One region of the Cupriavidus gilardii genome, then DNA from elsewhere that is predicted to be linked to it. Evidence: predicted binding sites of a transcription regulator. Region 1 holds the regulator's gene; the other holds the start of a gene.
The links. Region 1 encodes FNR, which switches genes on or off when oxygen is low (the NO sensors DNR and NnrR bind a similar motif). Its sites were predicted from a motif close to TTGATNNNNATCAA; they were not measured.
Positions count from the first base shown of each region.

Region 2: a site for FNR is predicted at 2,521-2,534, ahead of FOB47_RS14675 (fatty acid desaturase). Genes of this name have one in related genera too.

Region 1 is NZ_CP054626.1:1,865,172-1,869,658, forward strand. It holds gene scpB (SMC-Scp complex subunit ScpB) at 7-924, opposite strand; gene FOB47_RS18675 (sulfite exporter TauE/SafE family protein) at 1,512-2,285, opposite strand; gene fnr (fumarate/nitrate reduction transcriptional regulator Fnr) at 2,467-3,114, shown strand; gene FOB47_RS18685 (hypothetical protein) at 3,176-3,445, opposite strand; gene FOB47_RS18690 (FixH family protein) at 3,442-3,693, opposite strand; gene ccoG (cytochrome c oxidase accessory protein CcoG) at 3,706-4,487, opposite strand, start outside.
Region 2 is NZ_CP054626.1:978,854-983,340, reverse strand. It holds gene FOB47_RS14685 (adenosine deaminase) at 1-1,004, shown strand, start outside; gene guaD (guanine deaminase) at 1,074-2,390, shown strand; gene FOB47_RS14675 (fatty acid desaturase) at 2,595-3,716, shown strand; yybP-ykoY riboswitch at 3,785-3,960, shown strand; gene FOB47_RS14670 (TMEM165/GDT1 family protein) at 4,017-4,487, shown strand, end outside.

The DNA.
Region 1 (4,487 bases):
CTGGTGTTAGTTCGGGACGCGTGCGCCTTGCTCGTCGGCATCGCGTTCATCGAGTTGGGGCGCGTCGGCGTCGGCCTGGTCGGCTGTCTCGCCGGCAGCGTCAGCAGCGTCGGCGGCTTCCGCGGCAGCGTCGCCGGTATCTTCGGCGGCCGCCGCGGCGCGCATCTCCGCGGATTCGGCAGGTATTTCCGGTTCGGCCGGTTCGTCGGTATCGGCCTGCGGCGGCATCTCGTCTGCCTGTTCCGCAACATCGACCTCATCTACCGCAGCGGCCGCGGCAGCATCGACGCCATCCGCCTGTGCCACCCCTTCCGGCGCCGCGGCGAAGGTTTCCTCATCGGCGCCGGCCGCCGTGGCGACCTCGTCGAAGTCGATCGCGCCCTGATTCAGCAGCGCTTCCTGGACCTGCGCCTGCGGATCCTCCAGCGGCGGCAATTCATCCAGCGTACGCAGCCCGAGGTCGTCGAGGAACGTCTTGGTGGTCGCGTACAGCGCCGGCTTGCCGGGCACGTCGCGATGGCCGATCACCTCGATCCAGCTGCGATCCTCGAGCTTCTTGATGACCTCGGTGCTGACCGTGACGCCGCGGATTTCCTCGATATCGCCGCGTGTGACCGGCTGGCGATAGGCGATGATGGCCAGCGTTTCCATCACCGCGCGCGAATATTTGGGCGGCTTCTCGGGATTGAGCCGGTCCAGGTATTCGCGCATCGCCGGACGGCTCTGGAAGCGCCAGCCGCTCGCCAGCGCCACCAGTTCGACCCCGCGCGGCTCCCAGTCCTTGCGCAGCTCCTCCAGCAGAACACGGATCGTGTCGGCGCCGACGTCGTCGGCGAACAAGCGGCGCAGATCGGCGACGCGCAGCGGCTCCTGCGCGCAGATCAGCGCCGTCTCGAGGACGATTTTCGCCTCTTGGGTATTCATGTTGTGGTGTGCGGCCTGTCTTTGCATCTGCGTCCGTGACACCCGGACGCGCTGGAGATTGGTCGATTCAGCGGCGCGCGTTCCGCTTCAGGGACGCCTGCCGCCATTCATCGCGCAGCCGACCGGGATGCTTGCCGCATCGGGTCCGCGCGCTTCTCATCGGTGCATCGATTGCCGGTCCGTTCCGGCAGAAGATCGTCCGCCCGTCTCCCGATATCGGTCGGCGGAAGGACCAGCGTGTCGCGCCGTCTCCCCTGTTGCGGCCGACACGCCCGGACAGCCGCGACCGTCCGGAATGCGAGACAACTTGGTCATGGCCTGGCGTGCAGCCTGTCGGGCCCCTCGCTGCCACGCCGCTGGCCGGTATTCTTGGCCGATGTCGACATCGGATGTTCTAGCCGGACAGTGCGGGGAGGGAGATGGGTATGGATACCCATGAGTGCCTTGACAGACGCCTGGATCAAGCGCGACCGGGCGACCACGACACCTGCGCGAAAGCGGCCCGGTCGCGGTGGCTTCCCGCGATTGTATGGCATTCCCGCGCCGGCCTGCAACCGCGGGCTTGGCAGCCGCGCGGCGGCCCGCCGTCACAAGGTCAGGCAGAAGCCGTGCGCGGCCAGCGTTTCGGGCAGCATCGCGGCCCGCGCGAGACCGGCCGCACCGAACAGTGCGACCGCCGCGCCGATGCCGCGGCGGACCCACGGCCGGCGCGCCAGCACGCGCAAGCCGGCCGACAGGCTGGACAGCATCAGCAGATTGGGCAGCGTGCCCAGGCCGAAGGCCAGCATCACCAGCGCGCCCGACGCGGCGCTGCCCGCCAGCAAGGCCAGCGCGAGCGCGGCGTAGACCATGCCGCACGGCACCAGCCCCCAGGCCAGTCCGGCGGCGTAGCGGCGCAGCAGGCGCCGGGCGCCGCGCGGGGCCGCGCCGGCTTCCTTGCGTGCGATGGTTCTTCCGCCCCAGCGCGCCCAGCTTGCCGCAAGCCGCCGTGCCAGGGCCTCGACGCCGGGAACGCGTCCGGCCAGCCGCGCGCCGCCCAACGCCCACAGCCCGGCCAGCAGCAGGCTCGCGCTGCCGGCCGCGAACAGCGCGCGCTGCACCGGCAGATACTGCACCTTCCACGCGGCCGCGCCGGCCGCGCCGAGCAAGGCGCCGAGCACCGCATAGGCGCTCAGGCGGCCGGCATGCAGGACCAGCAGTTCGCGGACCCACGCCGCGCGGCTGCGGTACAGCGCCACCGGCGCGGCTTGCCTCGCATCGTTGCCCTCGAGTACCAGCGCAATGCCGCCGCACATCGCCGCACAGTGGACGCCGCCCAACAGTGCCAGCAGAAACACGCTTGCCAGTACGCCGATCGCCATCTCACGCTCCCCTCGACGGGATGCCGCACGGTAGAATGCCCGGACGCTTCACGTCCATCGCCATGCCGATGGCAACTCCCTCCCTTCGCGCGGATTCCAATTGCTGAACGCCATTCCCCTGAACGACCAATCGACCCGCTGCTCCACCTGCTCGCTGGGACAGCTGTGCCTGCCGGTCGGCATGTCGGCGCAGGACGTCGAAAAGATGGACACGCTGGTGCAGGAGCGCGTGCGCGTGCGCAAGGGCGAATCGCTGTATCGCCTCGGCGATCCACTGGACGCGGTCTATGCGATCCGCTTCGGCACGCTGAAGACGCACGTGACGATGGAAGACGGCCGCGCGCAGATCACGGGCTTTCACCTGCCCGGCGAAGTGGTCGGTTTCGATGGACTGACCGAGATGCGGCATGCGTCGGACGCGACCGCGCTCGAAGACACCGAGGTCTGCGTGGTCCGCTACAACGAGATCCAGACGCTGTCGGCCTCGCTGCCTTCGCTGCAGCACCAGTTCATGCGGCTGATGAGCCGCGAAATCACGCAGGACCAGATGATGCTGATCACGCTGGGCTCGATGCGCGCCGAGGAGCGGCTCGCCGGCTTTCTGATCAGCCTGTCCGAACGCCTGTCGGCACGCGGCTATTCGCCGTCCGAGTTCGTGCTGCGGATGAGCCGCGAGGAAATCGGCAGCTATCTGGGCCTGAAGCTCGAGACCGTCAGCCGGCTGTTCTCGCGCTTCGCCGAAGCGGGCCTGATCCAGATCCGCCAGCGCCATGTGAAGCTGGTCGACATGGACGGCATCCGTCAGCTGCTGGGCAAGACCGCCTGCTGATCCCGGCCCGGCGGTGGCCGCGGTGGCGCCCGCGGCAGCCGTTCCCCGCATTGCCACCGCGCTACTCCAGTTCGTCGGCCGCCGACATCGGCGACGACATCGGCGCCAGCATCGACGCCGGCAGCATGCACACCGTCAGTGCGCTGGACAGCGCGCACACCGCCCACGCCAGGCCGAAGCCGAGCGTATAGACCGCGCCGTGCGACAGCTCGAGTGGCCGGCCGAAGATCCGCAGATCGCGCGGATCGATCAGCGAGAACACCAGCACGAAGGCCATGGCCGCGCCGACGAAGGCGGGCCACAGCACCCAGATCAGCCAGCGCGCCTTCATGGCCGTGCCACCGATCGGGGATCGACCGCGTCGCGCGAGTCCTGCGTGGCAGCCGAAGCCGCCACCGCCGCCGGCGTCGCCGCCTGCCGGACCAGCAGCCCCTGACGCACCACGCCGTCGACGATCGGCCGGTCCGCGTGCTGCATCGCGACCCAGATCGTCACCGCACAGCCGATCATCGCCAGCGCCGGGCCACTGATCAGCAGCCACGGCCACGGCTCCTTCCACCATGGTTTGCATTGGGACATGTCGATGCCTCGTTACGGTTGGTCGGGAACGAAAAAGCGGGTGGACTGCCGCACTTGCACACGGTCGGCTGCAAGCCCGGCCCCGGACTCTGCGGGCGAGCCGCTGACCACGATATCGACCACATGGGTGCCCGACGCGGCCTGCTCCAGCGGCACGCGCAGCCGCAGCGGCAGCAGCCGGTTCGATGTGGGCGCGAGGTGGCCGGCACCGCGCTCGTATTCGACGGACAGGCCCGGCAGACCGGGGCTTTCCGCCGCGATGGCGACATCCATCTCGCCCTCGGTGGTATTGATCAGCTGCAGCCGGTAGACGTTTTCGATCCAGCGCCCGTCGACTTCGCGCGCCAGCGCCTGCCGGTCGCGGATGATGTCCACCTTCAGCGGCGTGCGCACGGCCACCGACCAGACGAAGCCGCCGGCCAGCGCCAGCCACAGCACCGCATACAACACGATGCGCGGGCGGACCACGCGGCGGCGCGCATTGGCCGCGGACAGCGCGCGCCGCATCGCGTTCTCGGAGGTGTAGCGAATCAGCCCGCGCGGATAACGCATCTTGTCCATGACCTGATTGCAGGCATCGATGCAGGCCCCGCAGCCGATGCACTCGTACTGCAGCCCGTCGCGGATGTCGATGCCGGTCGGGCAGACCTGCACGCAGATGCTGCAGTCCACGCAGTCGCCGATGCCGAGCGCGCGCGGGTCGGCCTTGCGCGAGCGCGAGCCGCGCGGCTCGCCGCGCCGCGTGTCGTAGGTGACCACATAGGTGTCCTTGTCGACCATCACGCTCTGGAACC
Region 2 (4,487 bases), 890 kb from region 1:
AACTGCATGTGCACATCGAAGGGACGCTCGAACCCGAGCTGATCTTCCGGCTCGCGCAGCGCAACCAGGTCAAGCTGCCCTACCCCAGCGTCGAGGCGCTGCGCGCCGCCTATGCGTTTACCGATCTGCAATCGTTCCTCGACATCTACTATGCGGGCGCCAGCGTGCTGCTGACCGAGGAGGACTTCTTCGACATGACGATGGCGTACGTCGAGCGCGCGGTCGCCGACAACGTGCGTCACGCGGAAATCTTCTTCGATCCGCAGACGCATACCGCGCGCGGCGTGGACATCGAGATCGTGATCGACGGCATCGCCGATGCCCTGGCTCAGGCCCGCACGCAGTACGACTTCTCCAGCAGCATGATCCTCTGCTTCCTGCGGCATCTGTCGGAGGAAGACGCGTTCGCCACGCTCGAGGCCGCGCTGCCCTATCGCGACCGCTTCATCGGCGTCGGTCTCGACTCGTCGGAGCGCGGCAATCCGCCCGAGAAGTTCGCGCGGGTGTTTGCCCGTGCGAAAGAGCTGGGCCTGCATCGCGTCGCTCATGCCGGCGAGGAAGGGCCGGCCGACTATGTCCGCGACGCGCTCGACATCCTGCACGTCGAGCGCATCGACCACGGCGTGCGCGCGATCGACGATCCGGCACTGGTCGAGCGGCTGGCGCGCGAACGCATCGCGCTGACCGTGTGCCCGCTGTCGAACCAGAAGCTCAAGGTCTATCCCGACCTGCGCGACCACTCGCTGAAGAAGCTGCTCGACGCCGGCGTCGCGGTGACGATCCACTCGGACGACCCGGCCTATTTCGGCGGCTATATGAACGCCAACTGGGAGGCCACCTTCGACGCGCTGCCGCTCGATGCCGCCGACGCGCACCGGCTTGCCCGCAACAGTTTCGAGGCCAGCTTCCTGCCGCCGGCGCTGAAGGCCGAATACCTGACCGAGGTCGACCGCTTCTGGCAGGCGGCCAGCCCCACGAAGCCGGCAAGCGCGGCGACGGCTTGATGCCGTTGCCGCCCTGACCGGCGCAACATCGGCCGGCGCCCCCCGCCGGCCTTTCCCAACCCCACGACCATGAACCAGACCACCAGCCCCTCTTCCCCTACCGGTACCCTTCGCGCCATCCGTGGCCGCGTGCTGCATTTCCTGCGCGACCCGCAATTCCATGATGACGCGTATCAGTATTGGGAAGACGGTGTGCTGCTGGTCGACGACGGCCGCATCGTGGCCGCGGGCCCCTATGCCGAGCTGGCGCCATCGGTCGCCCCGGGCACCGAGGTGATCGACCATCGCGGCAAGCTGATCGTGCCGGGCTTTATCGATACGCACGTGCACTATCCGCAGACCGACATGATCGCGTCGCCGTCGCCGGGCCTGCTGCACTGGCTCGACACCTATACCTTCCCCGAGGAGCGCCGCTTCGCCGAGCCCGAGTACGCGGCCGGCGTGGCCGCCTTCTTCGCCGACGAGCTGCTGCGCAACGGCACCACCAGCGCGCTGGTCTGGAGCACCGTCCATGCCGCCTCGGCCGACGCGCTGTTCGCCGAGAGCCATCGCCGCAATCTGCGGCTGGCGACCGGCAAGGTGCTGATGGACCGCCACTGCCCCGACTTCCTGCGCGACACCGCCGAGTCCGGCGCGCGCGAATCTGCCGATCTGCTGTCGCGCTGGCATGGCAAGGGACGCCTGTCCTATGCGATCACGCCGCGCTTCGCGCCGACCTCGACCGAGGCCCAGCTGGCGGCCTGCGGCGAGCTGGCGCGCGCCTACCCCGATGCGCTGATCCAGACTCACGTGGCGGAGAACCGCGACGAGGTCAAATGGGTCGCCGAGCTGTTCCCGCAGGCGCGCAGCTATCTGGACGTCTACGATCGATACGGGCTGCTGCGGCCGGGGGCGTTCTACGGCCATGCGATCCACCTCGACGACGACGATCGCCGCCGGCTCGCCGATACCGGCGCCGCCGTGGCGCACTGCCCGACCTCGAACCTGTTCCTCGGCAGCGGCCTCTACGACTTCCACCAGTCGGACGCACATCGGCTCAATCTGACGCTGGCCACCGACGTCGGCGGCGGCACCTCGTTCTCGATGCTGCGCACGATGAACGCGGCGCACAAGGTCGCGCGGATGGGCGGCTACCATCTGACCGCGCTGCGGATGTTCTACCTGGCCACGCGCGCGCCGGCCGACGCGCTGGGCTGGGGCGACCGCGTCGGCAGCTTCGCGCCGGGCAACGAGGCCGACTTCATCGTGCTCGACCCGGAGGCCACGCCGCTGCTGGCACGCCGCAGCGCGCGCTCGGAAACGCTCGAAGAGCAGCTGTTCGCGTTCGCGATGCTGGGTGACGATCGGGTGATCGACAGCGTGTACGTGATGGGCGAGCGGGCCTGAACGGCCACGGTGTAGCCGGTACGGCGGTGCGTCTGAAGACACCGGGTCCCCGCCTTTGCGGGGACGACGACGATTCGCGAACATGCCCGTCGTCCCCGCGCACGCGACGACCCAGCGGCTTGCGCCTTGCTTGACCCCGGTCAAGGTCCTCGCCATCGATCTGCATTACGCTGGCCCGCGCCATTCGACAATGCCGATCCCGATATGACCACACCCGTTGCACCCGCCGATGCCGTTCCATCCGGCGTTCCACCCGAACCGCTGTCGCCCGACGCTGCGCTGCCACCCCGCAAGGTCATCCGCAGCTGGCTGATTCCGCTGTCCGACCGCAGCACGCCGCGCGCGCTGCTGCTGTTCGCGCTCGACGCGTCGCTGTTTGTCGCGGCCCTCGCCGCCCTGGTGATGGCATCGCACTGGCTCGCGAAGATTGCCCTCGGCGTACTGGCCGGCGTGCTGATCGCGCGCCTGTTCATCCTCGGCCACGATGCCTGCCACCAGAGCCTGACGCCGCGCCGCGGCCTGAACAAATGGCTGGGCCGGATCGCCTTCCTGCCGTCGCTGACGCCGTACAGCCTGTGGGAAGTCGGCCATAACGTCGTCCATCACGGCTACACCAACCTGAAGGGCTTCGATTTCGTCTGGGCCCCGTACTCGATGCAGGAATACGCGTCGCTGCCCTGGTGGCGGCGCGCGCTGGAGCGGCTGTACCGCAACGGCCTGGGCGCCGGGCTGTATTACCTGATCGAGATCTGGTGGCTGAAGCTGTTCTTCCCCAGCCGGCGGCAGATGGCGACACGCCGCCGGATCTTCCTGGCCGACTGCCTGCTGGTGGCCGCCTTCGCGGCGCTGTGGATCGGCACGCTGGTCTGGCTGGCCATGGCGACGCAGCAGTCGGTCGCGCTGCTGGTGGCCGCCGGTTTCGGCGTGCCCTTCCTGGTCTGGAATGCGACGGTCGGCTTCGTGCTGTATGTCCACCATACCCATGAAAGCGTGGCCTGGTACGACAGCAAGGCGATGTGGACGCGGGCCCAGCCCTTCGTCTCGACCACGGTCCATCTGCGCTTTCGCCATGGCGTCGGCACGCTGCTGCACCACATCATGGAACACACGGCCCACCACGTCGACATGAGCGTGCCGCTGTACCGGCTCAAGCGCGCGCAGGCGCTGCTGGAGCGCGCGCTGCCCGGCCGCATCGTGGTGCAGAACTTCTCGTGGCGCTGGTACTTCGATACCGCGCGCCGCTGCAAGCTGTACGACTTCCAGGCGCTGTGCTGGACCGATTTCCGCGGCCGCCGCACCACCGCGCCGTCGCCGGTGCCGGCGTAGCGAGCGCGGTCGGACGCAGCGGAGATCGGTGCCGGTATGGACGACCGCCTCGCAGACTGGCTATAATCGCGCTTCCCATTGGGGAGTAGCCGCCCTGCCGCTCGGCACCGAGCCATGCGACAGGGGCGTACGTCAACAGACTTGACCGCTTGCGGTTATGGCGTGCGCAGCTTCCGGAACGGTGCAATGCCTGTTCCAGGGCCTGGCGAGACCGATGACGTCGTTTTTCGGCTGGGCCGGGGAAAACGCACGTCATTGGCATCTCGCGATGCGTCCGGCCCGCTGCTCCGATAACAACGAATGGAATCCCTGCTCGTCTCGACCGGTATCGTCGCCCTCGCGGAAATGGGCGACAAGACCCAACTGCTGTCGCTGATTCTCGCTGCGCGCTACCGCAAGCCCATCCCCATCATCCTCGGCATCCTGATCGCGACGCTTGTCAACCATGGCCTGGCCGGCGCGCTCGGCGGCTGGATCACGCAAATGGTCGGCCCGGCGCTGCTGCGCTGGATCCTCGGCCTCGGCTTCATCGCGATGGGCGCATGGATGCTGATCCCCGACAAGCTCGACGAGACCGAAAAGCCCAAGGCGGTCAAGGGCGCGTTCGGCGTGCTGTGTGCGACCGTCGTGGTGTTCTTCTTCGCGGAGATGGGCGACAAGACCCAGATCGCCACCGTCGCCCTCGCCGCCCGCTTCAGCACCGATATCCTCGCGGTGGTCGCCGGCACCACGATCGGCATGATGCTGGCCAACGTGCCGGCGGTGCTCCTG